2 linked regions of the Pedosphaera parvula Ellin514 genome follow. The protein of the gene in region 2 interacts with the protein of the main gene of each other region in a pairwise test. Links are inferred from orthologs where the notes say so. Each region holds a gene or a part of one and is shown on either strand. Other genes may lie near its edges. The genes, in order: leuS and ligA.

Region 1 (8,085 bases), on a different replicon or contig from region 2:
TGGTCCTCCTTGACCAGCAATCGCAATCCATTCGGCAAATCAAATTTTTGTATCGGATGTTCCTGCTTCTCTTCGCCCAGCGTCGTCGGTTTCGGCGCAGCGCCCGTAGCAGCAACGCATAAAGTGTTCGGTTGCCGGAAGTCAAATATTGCCTGGCGACCCGTTGCAAGTCCGCCGGCGTCACCTGTTTCACTGCTGCCAGGTAACGCTCTGAAAAATTCAGATCATTCGCCGAGAGCCAGTTGCCGCCCAAATCCTGGGCCTGCCCACTCATCGTTTTGCGTGAAGACAAGGTGGCCGAAATGAATTGTTTTACTGCCTTGTTCACCTCGGCGGCGGAAATTGGTTCATCCTTCAGCTTCTCAATTTCAACCAGCATCGCTTCCCGCGCCGCGTTGAACTTATCAGCATCCACCACCGCGCTCATGCCGAGCAACCCGGTGCTTCCTGGACTGTACGTCCATGCATCCACGGAATTTACCAATCCCGCTTTCTCCCGAATTTGCTGATACAGGTGCGAGCTGCGGCCACTACCCAGAATGACCGCCAGGACATCGAGAATCGGAACATCTGGATGCCTTAATTCCGGTATGTGCCAGCTAAAATAAACATATCCCAATTCAATTGGCGCTTCTTCAATCACCTCGCGTGAGGCCGTCTGCTTTGGCTCCTCAGGTAATACCAGCGGCGGCATTGCCTTGGCTTTGGCTTTGGCATACGACTCCCGAATCTGGGCAATAACTTCCTCCGTCTTGATGTCTCCCACAACAACGTAGAACACGTTGTTGGGAGCATAGCGCTGATGATAATACTCCCGGATGTCATCCGCCTTTAACTCGTTATATATGTCGGGATAACCGATGACTGTGTAACGGTAGGGGCTCTTCGTATATGCAGTCTCAAACAAGCGCCTGCTGGAGCGACGTCCAGGATCATCCTGGTTCATGTCCATTTCGCGAAGAATAACCTGCTTCTCCTTTTCCATCTCCTCCGCGGGCAGGGTGGCGTGCTGCATGATGTCGCAAAGAATATCCACTGCCACCTTCGCGCCGGTATTCGGCACATCGATGTAATAGACTGTGCGATCGAAGGAGGTATAGGCGTTCATGTAACCTCCCGCGTCCTGGACCTCCTGGTCAATGCGCCCTGCGCCACGCGTCGTGGTCCCTTTGAAAAGCATGTGCTCAAGCACATGAGACATTCCAGCGCCCAGCCACTTTCCTTCGTGGACGCTTCCAGTCATGCTCCACGCCTGCACTGATACCACCGGTGCATTGTGGTCTTCACGCACAATGATCGTGAGCCCGTTTTCCAACGTGGTCACCTTTACTCCGGGCGGCAGCGCCGGGAGGTCACTACTTCCGATTAAACCGTTTCTGGCCGTGGACACAGTGGGTGCGGACATATTTCAGTAGACAAATATTCTGTTTAAAAATCTGGACCTTTTACTCCAACGAACCTACGCCCGGGCAGGCTTGGCTTCCGGCAATTGCGTCGAAAGTTTTTCCTTGGGCAGGAAGGGTTTGGTAAATGCCTCATGAAAATCATAGCCGCCCTCAAAATCAGCGCGCGAGTCCTGATCGGTTTTTGCGAGGAGACTATTCTCAACCATGATAAAAACCATCTCGCCAAACTCCTGGCATGATTTAATTCCCCATTCCTCCAAAACGGTAATCGCCATGGGCCCGAACTGTTCCAAGGCATAATCACGAATTCCAGCGAGCAATTCCTGCCCGCTAACATGCCGGATGCTGCCCTTGGATGTTCCCTTCGTTACCAGCTTTTGGGTATAGTCCAATGCCTCGCGTAGAAACACGTAGGCATCACGATGGTAGCGCTTATCCTTCAACAGGATTTGCTCCAGAACCTCTTCAAATGAAGCTGCTTGCATTCTTTTATGGTTTTGCGAGTTCACTTGCTCTGGTCGGCGGATGGGACGTCCGATAACCTTTCACCGCCCAACCTGTGAGCAGTAGTGCTGTGACAATACAAAGCACCAACTGTTCCTTCTTCGTCAAATGAATCACTTCGCTATTGTAATCGAAAACTCATCCGACCGCAATGTTCACTAATTTCCTCGGGACAACAATGATTTTCTTGACCGTTTTGCCCTCGATATAAGGTTTGACCTTTTCGCTGGCCAACGCCAATGACTCCAGTTGCTCCTGAGTAGTGTCCGCCGGCACGACCAACTTGTCACGCAGCTTGCCATTAACCTGCACCGGAATTTCCAATGTCGTTTCCACCAGCAAAGCCGGGTCATACTTCGGCCATGGAACGTACGCAAGAGTTGCCTGGGTTCCGCCGGTTGAAGCCGCCAGCTTCCCAGAGAGTTCCTCCGCCAAATGTGGCGCAAAAGGTTGGAGTAAGGTAAGAAAATCTCGCAACACGGAAACCGGCTTGGTCTCCCACGTAATCGCTTCGTTCACAAATACCATGAGCGCCGAAATGGCTGTGTTGAAGCGGAGGTGATCCAAATCCTCCGTCACTTTCTTGATGGTAGCGTGCAACGTCTTCAGCTGAGCGGGACTCGCGGCAATATCTTTAATGGCTCCGCTAAGTTTTATTGCGTTTAGAAGTTCGGCACCTTTGCCGCCTTCAGTTGTCAGGTTCTGCTCAAACTCTGTCTCGCTCTGCTCATCTACAAATAAACGCCACACACGACCCAGGAAACGATACACGCCTTCGACACCCTTCGTGTTCCATGGCTTCACCATTTCCAGCGGACCCATGAACATTTCATAGAGTCGAAATGCATCTGCGCCGTATTCACCAAGCACATCGTCCGGATTAACCACATTGCCGCGGCTCTTGGACATCTTCTGTCCATCTTCACCAAGTATCAGCCCTTGATTAACGAGCTTGAAGAATGGCTCGGGTGTGGAGACCTGGCCCAGATCGAAAAGCACCTTGTGCCAAAACCGCGCATAAAGAAGATGCAAAACAGCATGTTCCGTCCCACCAACATAAAGATCAACCCCTGGGGTCGGCGGCTTTGCACCTTGGACATTGGCGATCGGACTCTTTCCCGTTCCCATCCAGTAATGTTCGGCGTTGGAGTCACAGAATGTTTTGTCATTCCGCGCATCGATATAGCGCAGGTAATACCAGCAACTGCCCGCCCACTGCGGCATCGTGTTTGTTTCCCGAATTGAGCCATCCGGCAAATTCACCCAATCCTTGGCGCGTGCCAAAGGCGGTTCGCCGCTTGTCGTGGGTTTGAAGTCGGTCAGATCGGGTGGCACCACGGGCAAGGCTGATTCCGGCAATGCTTCATGGTGTAAATTGCCCTGGGCATCCTTCTTCCAGATAATCGGGAATGGTTCGCCCCAATACCGTTGACGGCTGAACAACCAGTCGCGCAGTTTGAAATTAATGGTTTTGTGGCCGAGTCCCTTTTCCTCCAGCCAGGCCGTGATCTTCTTCTTCGCTTCCGATGTCGGCAATCCGTTTAAAGATATTTCCGGGCTGTTGGAGTTGATGGCAATGCCGTCATCGGTGAACCCTTGCCAATCCTTTCCTTCAGGCGGTTGCACTACCTGGACAACTGGCAGTTTGAACTTTTGTGCAAATTCGAAGTCGCGGGTATCGTGCGCTGGCACTGCCATGATGGCGCCGGTGCCATAACTCGCGAGTACGTAGTCAGCAATCCAGATCGGTATGCGCGCGTTGTTAACCGGGTTAAGAGCATATGCTCCCGTGAACACACCCGTCTTTTCCTTTGCCAATTCAGTGCGCTCCAAATCGCTCTTGCCTGCGGCAAACTCTTGATACGTCTTCAACGCATCGCGCTGCTCGGACGTGGTGATTTGACTTAACAATTTATGCTCTGGTGACAACACCATGTAAGTCGCTCCAAACAATGTATCAGGCCGCGTGGTGAAAACGGTGATCTGCTCGTTCGAACCAGCGATTTGAAAGTGGACCTCGGCTCCTTCACTCCGCCCAATCCAATTGCGTTGCATTTCCTTGAGCGAGTGACTCCAATCAATCCCTTCCAAATCGTTCAAGAGCTTTTCCGCATACGCCGTGATGCGGAGCATCCATTGGCGCATCGGCTTGCGAACGACGGGAAAACCACCCACTTCGCTTTTGCCATCAATGACTTCTTCATTGGCCAAAACGGTCCCAAGTTCGGGACACCAGTTAACTGGAGCTTCGGCCACATAAGCCAGGCGCTTGTTATCGCGATACGTTCGCTTCTCCTCCTCAGTCTTTAACCCAACCGGATAGCTTAGCGTTTCAATAGGCTCGGCCTTGTTGGTTTTGAGATTGAACCAGGAATTATAGAGCTTCAGGAAAATCCACTGCGACCATTTGAAATACTTTGGATCGGTCGTATCCACCTCCCGTGACCAATCATAACTAAAACCAAGCGATTTAATCTGCCGCTTGAATGTGGAAATGTTAGCCTCGGTGGTTTTGCGAGGATGTTGGCCGGTTTTGATGGCGTATTGTTCCGCAGGCAAACCGAAAGCATCCCAGCCCATTGGATGAAGGACATTGTAACCAACTGCACGACGATAACGTGCGAGTATGTCAGTGGCAGTATAGCCTTCGGGATGGCCGACATGGAGTCCGGCGCCGGAAGGGTAGGGGAACATGTCGAGGATGTAATACTTCGGCGGCAGCACCTGCTGGTGACGCTTCGCAAAAGGATGTTCTTGCGGAACCGTCTCGCCCGGGTTCCAGGCACGGAAGGTTTGCTGGCGGTCCCAAATGGACTGCCACTTCGACTCGATCAAATCAAAAGGATACTGTTTACGACCACTCGACATAGGGGGCAAATATTGAAGAAAAGCAGCCTGAACGCAATGGCAGAATGCTATCTTTTTACTATCCTACAGCCCTGACTAAAGGCGGTAGGCTCAACAGGATTTAAATCTGCGGAACGAAAAGAAACCCAGAGTGCCAAGCGTGACCAGAGCCATGGTGGAAGGTTCGGGGACGGGTGAAAATGCGATGGTAAGCAGAGGTCCGCGCCCCAAGCCATCCTCACGCGACGCAAATCGATGGGCTGAGTTCAGGGTGGACTCGTTCCCAGTCAGCAACATCCAACCAAAATCGGTGCCGGGATTATCCAGCCAGGTCTGAACATCCGATACCAGTGACGACGTGGATGCAAAAGTAAAAGCCCCGGAGGTTCCAATCGAGGTGGATGCGCTTGCGCCTGCGGCATAATCATTCCCGCTTTGGCCTCCGGGTGTTCCCCACAAAGTTGTGCTTGCAAAAGGTGCGTTCCAGGTGGCCTCGCCTGGTGAAGCCGGCGCGCCTGTTTGCCCGGTTTTATTTCCCTCACCCCAGTTCACGAGCATGGGATGCAGTTCGAAACTGGTCGGATTCGAATTGCCTGCTGCCGTAACATTAAGTGTAAGCGTCACGGAAGTAATGATGGAACCAGCCGGAATCAATGAACCCGGATCGAATTCAACGATCGCTCGACTTCGCGATCCATTGGCCATGGTTCCAGCCGCAAAATTGGTATGTCCTCCCAGGTTATTATCCGGGTTGTTTTGAAACAGGGAAGTGTCAGCGATCGGACTCAAGGTGACCGTTGTCGCCATGGCAGGAATGCCCGCCATGATCAGAACAATCAAACAGACCAAACCGTGGAATCGCAGGTTTCTTTTGTGCATGTCAAAATGTAGTTTATCAGAATGATTCAGACGGTAAATGGCTGAGTTGAAGGTGACTGCGTCTTCCGAATGTAAAACGTAAGAATCGACCCAACATCGATATCGGGCAGGTTTCCAACCAGTTGAGGATACTCACCTGAATTCATCGTTATCGTGTCTGCTAAACTTGCAGAATTTCTTAATACTTAATCATTGGTTTGTGATGGTAAGAAGGCCACAGGAACTTTTTGTTCCTAAGAATCTTATCAAAAAGCATTTTTCCGGGAACAAGAGGGAGGATGGGGTGTCTCAATTCACAATAGCCTTTCATGTCTTCGAAGATTGGCTATCAGAATAAGAATTGCATCAAAGCAGCTTTTCAAGGGGTGTTCCTTGAAAAATGAGGCGGGATACCTCGCCTGCATCTCGTTTGTAGGCGGGGTTCCCAATCATCAGGTCAAATAATATCGTCTTCTTTCCTCAGCAATGGAATGCTGGGGATATGACGACTCTGTTGATCGCTACTCGCAATGCACACAAGGTGGAAGAAATCCGTGCCATTCTTACTGATCGTTTTCGATATCTTACGTTAAAGGATTTTTCTGGCGCTCCGGCCGTTAAGGAAGATGCGGATACCTTCCAGGGAAATGCCACGTTGAAAGCGGTCAAACTTGCTGAGTGGGTCGCCAGGGAACAACCCGGGGAATTCTTATCTGCTGGCTCAAACTTCTTTGTTTTAGCCGACGACTCCGGTTTGGAAGTCGATGCGCTCAATGGCGCTCCGGGAGTGCATTCAGCCCGTTTCGCAGCGTTGGATAAACAGCTTGAAGGCAATTCTTCTGACGCTGATAACAATGCCAAGCTGCTCCGTCTGTTAAAGGACGTTCCACCCGGGAAACGTTCTGCACGGTTTCGTTGCGTCATCGCTCTGACTCCAGTTTTTCAACTCTCCGCAGCCGGTTCCTCCCCCGTCTGCGATGCAAATGAATTTGAATTGCAAACTCAAATCTTTGATGGTGCATGCGAAGGCAGCATCAGCACAAAGCCCAGTGGCCTGGGGGGCTTCGGTTACGACCCGCTTTTTGTCCCAAATGGCTATCAACAAAGCTTTGCTGAATTGGGCGAAGTGACGAAAAATCAGCTCAGTCATCGGGCCAAGGCACTCGCCAAATTACGCCAACGGTTGGATTCAATGTCCGCCGTATAGCATCGGAGCGCTCAGCTTATTTCAGAGACTGCAGTTTCTTGCGAAGATAGCCGTTGTTCGCGACCAGACGATAAGTGTGTTGGCTATCAACTGGCTCGTTCCAGAATTCGCCCCCGGCACATTCCAGGATTAACCCGCCGGCTGCGATGTCCCAAAGCTTGATGCCCTGCTCGAAATAGGCATCAAAACGACCGGATGCCACGTAGGTCATGGCCAAAGCCGCAGCGCCCATCAGTCGTATCTTCCGAACACGCCGCACCAGCACGTTAAAATAGGGCAGGGTGCGTTCCAAATTCGACCGGGATTTGGCAAACCCAATGGACACAATGCAATCCTTCAAGGCTTTTCGGTCGCTGACATGAATGACCTTGCCATTCAATTTGGAAGGCTGCCCGCGAATTGCCGTCCAAAGTTCGTCGCAAAAAGGATCGTACACCACGCCAACGACAGTCACATATTCGCCGCTGGTTTTATCCTTCGTCTGCAATGCGATGGAAACACAGGCGTGCGGAATCTCATATGAGAAATTAACCGTCCCATCGATGGGATCTACCACCCACCGTGAATCGGCACTCTGATCGCCCGAAACCCCTTCCTCACCAAGCACTGCCACCTTGGGAAAGCTTTGGAGAAGAGTTTTCTCGATCAACTTTTGTGATCTGACATCAAGTTCCAGTTTAATGTCATGGGCCGTGGCCGAGTTGACTTTCTTATCAATATGCAGATTCTGCCGCATCAGCCTGCCGACCAGTCGGGCAGCTTTGACAGCGCAAGCCAGTGCTTTTTTGTGTTCCGCCAATGTCATGGAAGTTTTAGTTGAGGAGTGGGAATTTCGTCGTAAGTGAATTTGTAGCTGAATTTGCCGAAGTAGAGATTCTTGTCTCCGTATTCCAACTCACCTCGTTGGAAATCCACATCATCAGAACGCATGGTTTTCTTTGCCGGACGCAGTTCCTGGCTATGGTCGCTGTTGGCCACCATTCTATACTGCGTTAATCCGCCAAAATAAAAGTCCCGCAATTCCTCCCTTTTTTCCTTGGACACGCTGGTGGCATAGGTCATTGCATAATTGCCCATGTATTGATCGACGGGGACCCAACCGTAGGGAGCGAGATAAATTTCCGACCAATCATGATTGGTAACGTCACCCGGAAACATGTTCCAACCGGTCTGCCAGCGGGCCGGAACCCCATTGTAGCGGCAGAGCGTGATGAATAATAATGCCTGCTGGCCACAGTCCCCGTAACCGTTGCTGCGGCAGTA
Region 2 (7,844 bases):
CAAGCAACTGGCGCGTGAGCTGGGTCGCTCGTTCGGCAGCTTTCTGGACCTGTTCCAAATGATGCCCCAGTTCGTGTTCCGATGCGCTGCGTGCCAGCATGGTATAACCCATGATCACCTGCAAAAGGTTGTTGAAATCATGCGCCACGCCGCCAGCGAGCAAGCCAATGGCCTCCATTTTTTGGGCCAGTCGCACTTGCTCTTCCAGGGCTGTCTCCCTGGTCACATCGCGTTCCACGGCGATGTAGCTGGTAATTTTCCCTCCCTCGTCTCGAATGGGATAAATGGAAACATCCGCTTCAAACTTTTGACCATCCTTCTTGCGGGAAACGAAACGTCCGCTCCAACTGCCGGAAACCGCAATCCGGCCAACCAGGTGCGCGAATTCGAAGTGCGCTTCTCCGTCCTGCGGCAAACTGTTGATGTGGCGTCCAACCATGGCCTCACGACCATAACCGGTAATGCGTTCGAAGGCGGGATTGACATATTCAATCAACCCGTCGAGATCGAGATGGATGATGATATCCGTCGATTGCTCGACCGCTGTGGCCAAACGCACCAGATTATCTTCCGCTCGCTTGCGCTCGGTGATGTCGGTCATCATCACCAATCGTGCCTTTCGGCCTTCAAAGGTCAGTGAGTGGGAGTTGATGTCGACGAGAATAATGCTGCCGTCCTTTTTTAAATGACGGAATGGGCCCAACAGTTGGAGGCCATCACCCATGGTCTGCATTTTTTTCACCAGGAATGGAACATCCTCTGGAGGACGGTAATCCTTGAGGGTCATCGCCAGAAATTCCTCGCGGGAATATCCGTAGTGATGGATGGCGGCTTCATTTGCGGCGAGCACCCGCAGCGTCTCGATGTCGTAAACGATCAGAGGGCTGGGGTTGCGGTCGAAGAGGAGTAAATATTTTCGTTCGGAAGCATGGAGTGCTTCTTCCGATTGGATGCGTTCCAGCGCGGCGCCGCAGTAGTCCGCAAGGCTTTGGAGAGTTCTTAAATCCTCCCTGGAGTAGGCATGGAGTTTGTAGCTCTGGATGGATAAGAAGCCGGCAACTTTCAGCGAACTGCGAATCGGGACAAACATCAGGGAAGCTGCCGGACGATTCACGTCGCCAAAGCGCATCGTACTGTTCGGTTGAGACTGTGGGTTCTCGCGCAGGATGAGCTGGGCGCCTTCGGCGAGAACCCTGCGCATGGTTGCGGTCGGTTCGCCACCGTCGCCGCTGGGAGCAACTTCGGTGCGCAAGCCATTCATCAAATCCATGGCCAGAACACTGTTAATCACATCCTGTTCAGAGGAGTAGGAGTCGAGAAAACAACCGTCCCAACCAATGAGTTGATCGGCAGCGTCCAGAATGGTCCTCGCGGCATCCCGCGGCGTCCTGGCGGCGCTGAGGCGCTGGCCGAGGACGGAGAATACAGCGCCGCGAAATTCGGCCCGCTTGCGTTCGGTGATGTCTGTATTTGCGCCAATCCATTCGCGGACCTGGCCCTGTTCGTCGAAGACCGGCACGGCGCGGGTAAGCATGTAACGCCATTGACCATCGTGGCGCTGCAATCGGTGCTCGATGGAATAACTGGCAGTGTTGGCGACTGCGGTCTTCCAGGCACTTAACGTAAGTTGCTGATCCTCGGGGTGGACGGCCTTCAGCCATCCGAAATCGACGCTTTCCTGATGAGTCAGGCCAGTGAAGGCTTCCCAGCTTGGATTTTTCGAAGTGAGGCGTCCATCGGGTCCAGCTGTCCAGATGGCCTGCGCTGTGGCCAGCACCAGTGAACGGAAACGCGCCTCACTTTCACGCAGATGTTGTTCAGCGGACGAATGTTGGGGAGTCGAATCGGGGCTTTCATCGAACCGCGAAGGTTGCTTCATGATGGTACAGCTTCTGATTGCTCGACCTAATTTTTTTCACGGGACCGAGTCTGTCCACGTACCCTAGCGAAGAGATTTTTGAAAAGCAAGCAATCCGCTGTGTTGACAGCTTAAAACTTATCAACAGTCACACAGCGTCAGAAATACCGATTCATCAACGGCTTTGCTGCCGAGCTTTTGGGATTTATCGAGTTTCGGGTCGACTTATTCACAGTAACTGCGCGTGGGAGTGATGACAATATTCTCCAGGTCAACGATTCCCTACAATATGCTGATCAGGGAATTGGGGGCTGAGCTCACTGATTGTGTTTAGAGCGGGCGAGCTCGAACAACCAGACGGCCAGACCGGCAAAAAAGAGAAAGGCTATTACGCTTGACCATAACGGAAACCGATAGCCAGCCAGAATGATATCTTGGTGCATCACCAGTCGGAACAGGTGCGCCACGGCTATCAGTCCGAACAATGCACCTGCTATGCGCAGCCCCAAGCTTTGTGAATTCGCATTTTGCATATGTACCTCCCTTCCAGTCTCGACTTGCCGAAAGCTGTTTGCAAGTCGGGTGAAGTTGAACGCGGGCGACATTCTTATTGTGACCAGGATTTTAGATGACCCATGCGAATAGCAATTACCAAGGGTCGGGTAATCAAACTGCATTGGCGCACAGTTTCAGAAAAGCCGCTTCATCAATGATTTTGACCCCGAGTTTTTGGGCTTTTTCCAGTTTGGAGCCCGCGTCTTCACCAGCAACGATGTAATCTGTTTTCTTGCTGACGCTGCCGCTGACCTTGCCGCCGAGGGCTTCGATCTTCGCGGCGGCTTCTTCGCGTTTGAGAGTCGGCAGGGTGCCGGTGAGCACAAAGGTTTTTCCGGCGAAGTGGCCCAACGCGGCGGCGGGCTTATAGAGCTCCGAATTGAAATTGAGTCCGGCTTTGCGGAGCAGCTCGATGAGTTCGCGATTCTTCGGCTCCTGATGCCATTGCACGATGCTGTGGGCGATGACTTCGCCAATGTCCTCGACTTCGGTGAGCTGCTCCTGGCTGGCTGCAAAAATGTCATCGAGTGTTGTGAAGCGGCGGCCGAGTCGTTTGGCCACACCTGCACCGACATGCAAGATGCCGAGGCCAAAGAGGAGTCGCCACATGTCGCGGGTCTTGCTGGCTTGAACGCCATCCAAAAAATTTTGCGCGGACTTTTCGCCCATGCGCTCCAATCCGGCGACTTGATCCAGGGTGAGTGAATAAAGATCGGAGACTTCGCGGACGAGCCCTTTCGTGACGAGTTGGCTGACGAGCGCTTCGCCGCCACCTTCGATATCCATCGCGCCGCGTGCGCACCAATGCTCGATGCGTCCACGAATTTGAGCGGGACAGGCAGCATTGAGACAACGCCAGACGACACCGGCAGCTCCATTTTCAGTGCCTTCCGTGCGCGCGACCTTGCTGCCGCATTCCGGGCAGTGAGTTGGAAATTGAAACTGCACTTCCTTGCCGGTGCGCTTCGTCAATACCACGCCCACGACGGCCGGAATGACCTCGCCGGCTTTTTCAATAGTGACCGTGTCGCCAACGCGAATGTCCTTGCGGCGCAGTTCATCTTCATTGTGCAAGGTCGCACGGCTGATGGTGCTGCCCGCGAGAAAAACGGGTTCAAGTTCGGCAACGGGAGTGAGGGCGCCCGTGCGGCCGACCTGAATGGTGATGGCCTTGAGTTTGGTTTCGGCCTGTTCAGCGGCGTATTTGTAGGCAATGGCCCAACGAGGAGCCTTGGAGGTAAAACCGATTCTTTCGCGCAAGGCGAAGGAATTGAGTTTGATCACCGCCCCGTCGGTTTCGTAGGTGAACTTGCGGCGCAATTGATCGAGCTCGTTGATGGCATCAATCAATTCATCGGCGGAGCAGCACTTCCAGGTTTTTTCGGGAGTTTTGCAGCCAGCAGATTTCAACCAGGCCAGCACTTCGTCATGTTCCTTGGGCCGTTCAGCCCCTTCAAATACACCGAGGCCATAGACGATGACGTCGAGCGGGCGTTTGGCGACGATGCGAGGATCAAGTTGCTTGAGCGAACCGGCGGCGGAATTGCGCGGATTGGCGAAAGGTTCCTCGCCAGCGGCGACTCGTTCCGCATTGATTTTCGTAAAAGCAGCCTTGGGAAGATAAACCTCACCGCGGATTTCCACGACGTCAGGCAGTTTCCTGCCAGAAGCCTTGAGCTTGCCCGCGATGCTACGGATCGTTTTGAGATTGGAGGTGACGTCATCACCAGTGGTGCCGTCGCCACGGGTTGCACCGCAGACGAAAACTCCTTTTTCGTATTTGAGATTGATGGCGACGCCGTCGACTTTGGGTTCCAGAATCCATTCCAACGTTTCGTTGGGGAGCAAGCGTTGGACGCGGCCGACGAAATCGCGGACATCCTGCTGTGAGTAGGTGTTGTCCAGACTCATCATCGGCGAGAGATGGTGGACGGGCTTGAATTCTTTCAGTGGCTCACCGCTGACGCGTTGGCTGGGAGAATCGGAGGTGATGAGGTCGGGGAATTTTTTCTCGAGATCGAGCAGCTCGTGATAGAGTCGGTCGTAAGCCTGATCACTGATGGTGGGCTTCGCCTCGACATAATAGGCATTGTCGTGGCCGCGAATTTCCTCGACGAGCTGGGTGTGTCGAGTCTTGGCTTCGTTATGAGTCATGGGCTTCTTCAGGATTCAAGCTGGGGCCTTGTTTACGCATTAATGCTGCACCCCCAATCAATTACCTTTCCTTAAAGCCGGTGGCAAGCGGACAAAGCACTTGTAGCAAACAGTTATGAAACTTATAGTCTGGTTGTCTGTCTTCGCGTGCGGGCTTCCTTCCCGGCCTTGTAGATCGACATTTTTTGATATGACCGATTCAACACATACACCCGAAATCTCGGATTCTCTATCCGACTTTACCACCAATTCCAGAGTTCTGCTGCTTTCCGGCATGGCCGCCATTATTGGCGCTATTAGTGCCGGTGTCGCGTACGGATTACTTTGGCTGATCAGCTTAATCACCAATATTTCCTTCTTTCACCGGTTCAAGGTGGAGGATGTGACGCCGCAGGATGCCCATATTGGGGCGTGGGTAATCATCATTCCGGTGATCGGTGCGCTTATCATTGGTTTAATGGCGCGGTACGGTTCGCCCAAGATACGCGGGCATGGGATTCCGGAGGCGTTGGAAGCGATTTTGATCGGTCGAAGCAAACTGGAGCCGAAAGTGGCGATATTGAAGCCGATTTCTTCAGCCATTTCCATTGGAACTGGCGGTCCGTTTGGCGCGGAGGGGCCGATTATCATGACCGGCGGGGCTTGTGGTTCCTTGTTTGCTCAATATTTTCATCTGACTGCCGCTGAACGCAAGACCTTGCTGGTCGCGGGTGCGGCTGGCGGCATGGCTGCCATTTTCTCGACGCCCATTGCAGCAATTTTGCTGGCGGTGGAATTGCTGCTTTTTGAATGGAAGCCGCGCAGTTTGATTCCCGTGGCGGTGTCTGCCATCATGGCTTCGGCCATGCGTGTTCCTCTTTTGGGCGCGGGACCGATCTTCCCGGTATTACCTCATGGAGCCATGACAGGTGCTGAGCTGTTGGTCGCTGGCGTGGTGGGTATCGCCGCTGGTTTGGCCTCCGGAGCCGTCACCACCCTGGTTTATGCGCTCGAGGATGCTTTCAAAAAGTTGCCGATTCATTGGATGTGGTGGCCGGCGATTGGTGCAGTGTTCGTCGGCATCGGTGGTTACATTGATCCGCGGGTGTTGGGGGTGGGATACAAATTAATTCACGGATTGTTGCGCGGGGAATTGGTCGGAGCGGCGGTCTTGGGTTTGCTGATTGGCAAGGCGATCGTCTGGTCCATCGCGCTGGGATCGGGAACTTCCGGCGGTGTGCTGGCTCCGTTGCTCATAATGGGCGGCGCGCTGGGGGCGTTGTTGTCGCGTTGGATTCATATAGGCGATACCGGGCTTTGGGCCATGGTGGCAATGGGGGCGATGATGGGCGGCACCATGCGTGCACCATTTACAGGGACGATTTTTGCGCTGGAATTGACGCATGATTTGAATGCCTTGCCAGCAGTGATGATTGGTTGCATTGCTTCCCTGGGAGTAACGGTGTTGCTCTTGCGGCGATCCATCCTGACCGAGAAAATTGCGCGCCGGGGACGGCATATCAGTTGTGAATACAGTGTCGATCTGTTCAGCCTATTGCGCGTGGGCGACGTAATGGATGCCAATCCACCCACCATCCCCGGTGATATGCCGGTGACGCAGTTCTCGGACCTGATTGCCCAGGGTGATCCGCAACTGACGCGTCGCCAAGGGACGTTGATCGTGGATGGGAGTGGTGATTTGGTAGGGATTATTACGCGTGGGGATGTGGTGCGTGCATTGCAGGGAAAGGCCGCTGAGAAAAATACCGTGCTGGATTCGGGCAAGAAAAATCCCGTTGTCACGTACACAGATGAACTGCTCAACGTGGCGATCAGCAAGATGCTGAAGCAGGACGTGGGGCGATTGCCGGTGGTGGAGCGAAGTAACCCAAAGCGGATTGTTGGTTACTTGGGGCGGGCAAACATCATGGCGGCGCGCACCAAGCACATGGAAGAAGAAGATTTGCGCGAGAAACATCCGTGGCTGGCGCGAACGTTGCGCTGGCCGAAGTTCGCCAAATAGTTTCAGCGTTCACATTCAGTCTGGACAAGTGTCGGGCGGAGAATCAAATTTCCGGCATGGCTTTGACACCTTCAACCATGTTGCCGCTCGGCACGAGCGCGCCCGATTTCCACTTGCCGGATACCAACGGAAAGACTGTTTCGCTGGCAGATTTCAAAGATGCCCCGGCGTTGGTGGTTATCTTCATGTGCAATCATTGTCCTTACGTGAAGCATATTCGTGAGGGCTTGGCGCAGTTTGGGCGTGATTACCAAGCCAAAGGAGTCGGGATTGTGGCCATCAGTTCAAATGACGCAACGGGTTATCCGGCAGATAGTCCCGCAGCCATGAAGGAAGAAGTAAAGTCGGCGGGTTACACCTTCCCTTATCTTTACGATGAGACGCAGGCGGTGGCAAAGGCTTATCGCGCAGCCTGCACGCCGGACATTTATCTGTTTGATCGGGAGAAAAAGCTGGTGTATCGCGGGCAATTTGATGAGAGCCGCCCGCGCAACGGATTGCCAGTGACAGGCAGGGATTTGCGTGACGCAGTGGAGGCTGTGCTGGCAGCGAAACCGGTTTCGCAGGATCAAAAGGCGAGCATGGGTTGTAACATCAAGTGGAAATCCGGGAATGCACCGGATTATTTCTGATTCCGGCTCCGGCTGATTCTCATGCAACAAAACTACATCGGGATCGAGATCGGTGGCACGAAGCTGCAGATCGTCGTGGGCGACGGTGCCGCAAAGATTTTGGAACGACATCGATTCACAGTCGACCGGGTTCAGGGAGCTGAGGGGATACGCAAACAGATAGAGGAAACTCTTGGCAAGATCGTGCCCGGCGTAAAGCCAGCAGCGATAGGAGTCGGTTTCGGTGGGCCGGTGGATTGGAAAGCCGGGAAGATTTGTAAATCGCATCAGATCGAGGGTTGGTCGGAATTCGACATGGTTGGCTGGATTAAGGGCCTGGCGAATGTGCCGGTCGTAGTGGATAACGATGCCAACGTGGCCGCGTTGGGTGAAGCACTGCATGGAGCCGGGGTTGGTTTTAATCCGGCATTTTATGTGACGCTCGGAAGCGGAGTGGGCGGTGGTTTGGTGCTGAACGGCAGCATCTATCATGGTGCGAAGCCAGGAGAATCGGAGATCGGGCACGTGCGGTTGGACCGGCGGGGAACAATTTTGGAATCACGCTGCTCGGGGTGGGCAGTGGATGCAAGAATTCGTGAGCTTAAGGAGCGGCATCCGGAAAGTTTGTTATGCAAACTGACGGAAGGTGCAACAGGCGGGGAAG

What was found.
Region 1: the proteins of ligA (region 2) and leuS interact in binary tests that used the Escherichia coli proteins (3 or more experiments, as listed by UniProt). The link is inferred for Pedosphaera parvula Ellin514 from one-to-one orthologs.

Annotation. Positions count from the first base shown.
Region 1 is NZ_ABOX02000040.1:42,184-50,268, reverse strand. Bases 1,849-5,087 are described here. They hold leuS (leucine--tRNA ligase), read right to left. Parts: upstream 4,779-5,087; coding sequence 2,049-4,778; downstream 1,849-2,048. Other genes in these bases: CFLAV_RS32965 (PEP-CTERM sorting domain-containing protein), read right to left, coding at 4,869-5,087; CFLAV_RS23520 (Minf_1886 family protein), read right to left, coding at 1,849-1,891. In the rest of the region: CFLAV_RS32970 (M16 family metallopeptidase), read right to left, coding at 1-1,405; more of CFLAV_RS23520, read right to left, coding at 1,460-1,848; more of CFLAV_RS32965, read right to left, coding at 5,088-5,636; CFLAV_RS23505 (non-canonical purine NTP pyrophosphatase), read left to right, coding at 6,118-6,822; CFLAV_RS23500 (inositol monophosphatase family protein), read right to left, coding at 6,839-7,627; CFLAV_RS23495 (transglutaminase-like domain-containing protein), read right to left, coding at 7,624-8,085.
Region 2 is NZ_ABOX02000013.1:74,474-82,317, forward strand. What follows is about bases 2,047-5,044. They hold ligA (NAD-dependent DNA ligase LigA), read right to left. Parts: upstream 4,568-5,044; coding sequence 2,525-4,567; downstream 2,047-2,524. Other genes in these bases: CFLAV_RS12445 (hypothetical protein), read right to left, coding at 2,176-2,391; CFLAV_RS12455 (chloride channel protein), read left to right, coding at 4,758-5,044. In the rest of the region: CFLAV_RS32255 (PAS domain S-box protein), read right to left, coding at 1-1,879; more of CFLAV_RS12455, read left to right, coding at 5,045-6,569; CFLAV_RS12460 (thioredoxin family protein), read left to right, coding at 6,626-7,201; CFLAV_RS12465 (ROK family protein), read left to right, coding at 7,223-7,844. UniProt on the Escherichia coli protein: DNA ligase that catalyzes the formation of phosphodiester linkages between 5'-phosphoryl and 3'-hydroxyl groups in double-stranded DNA using NAD as a coenzyme and as the energy source for the reaction.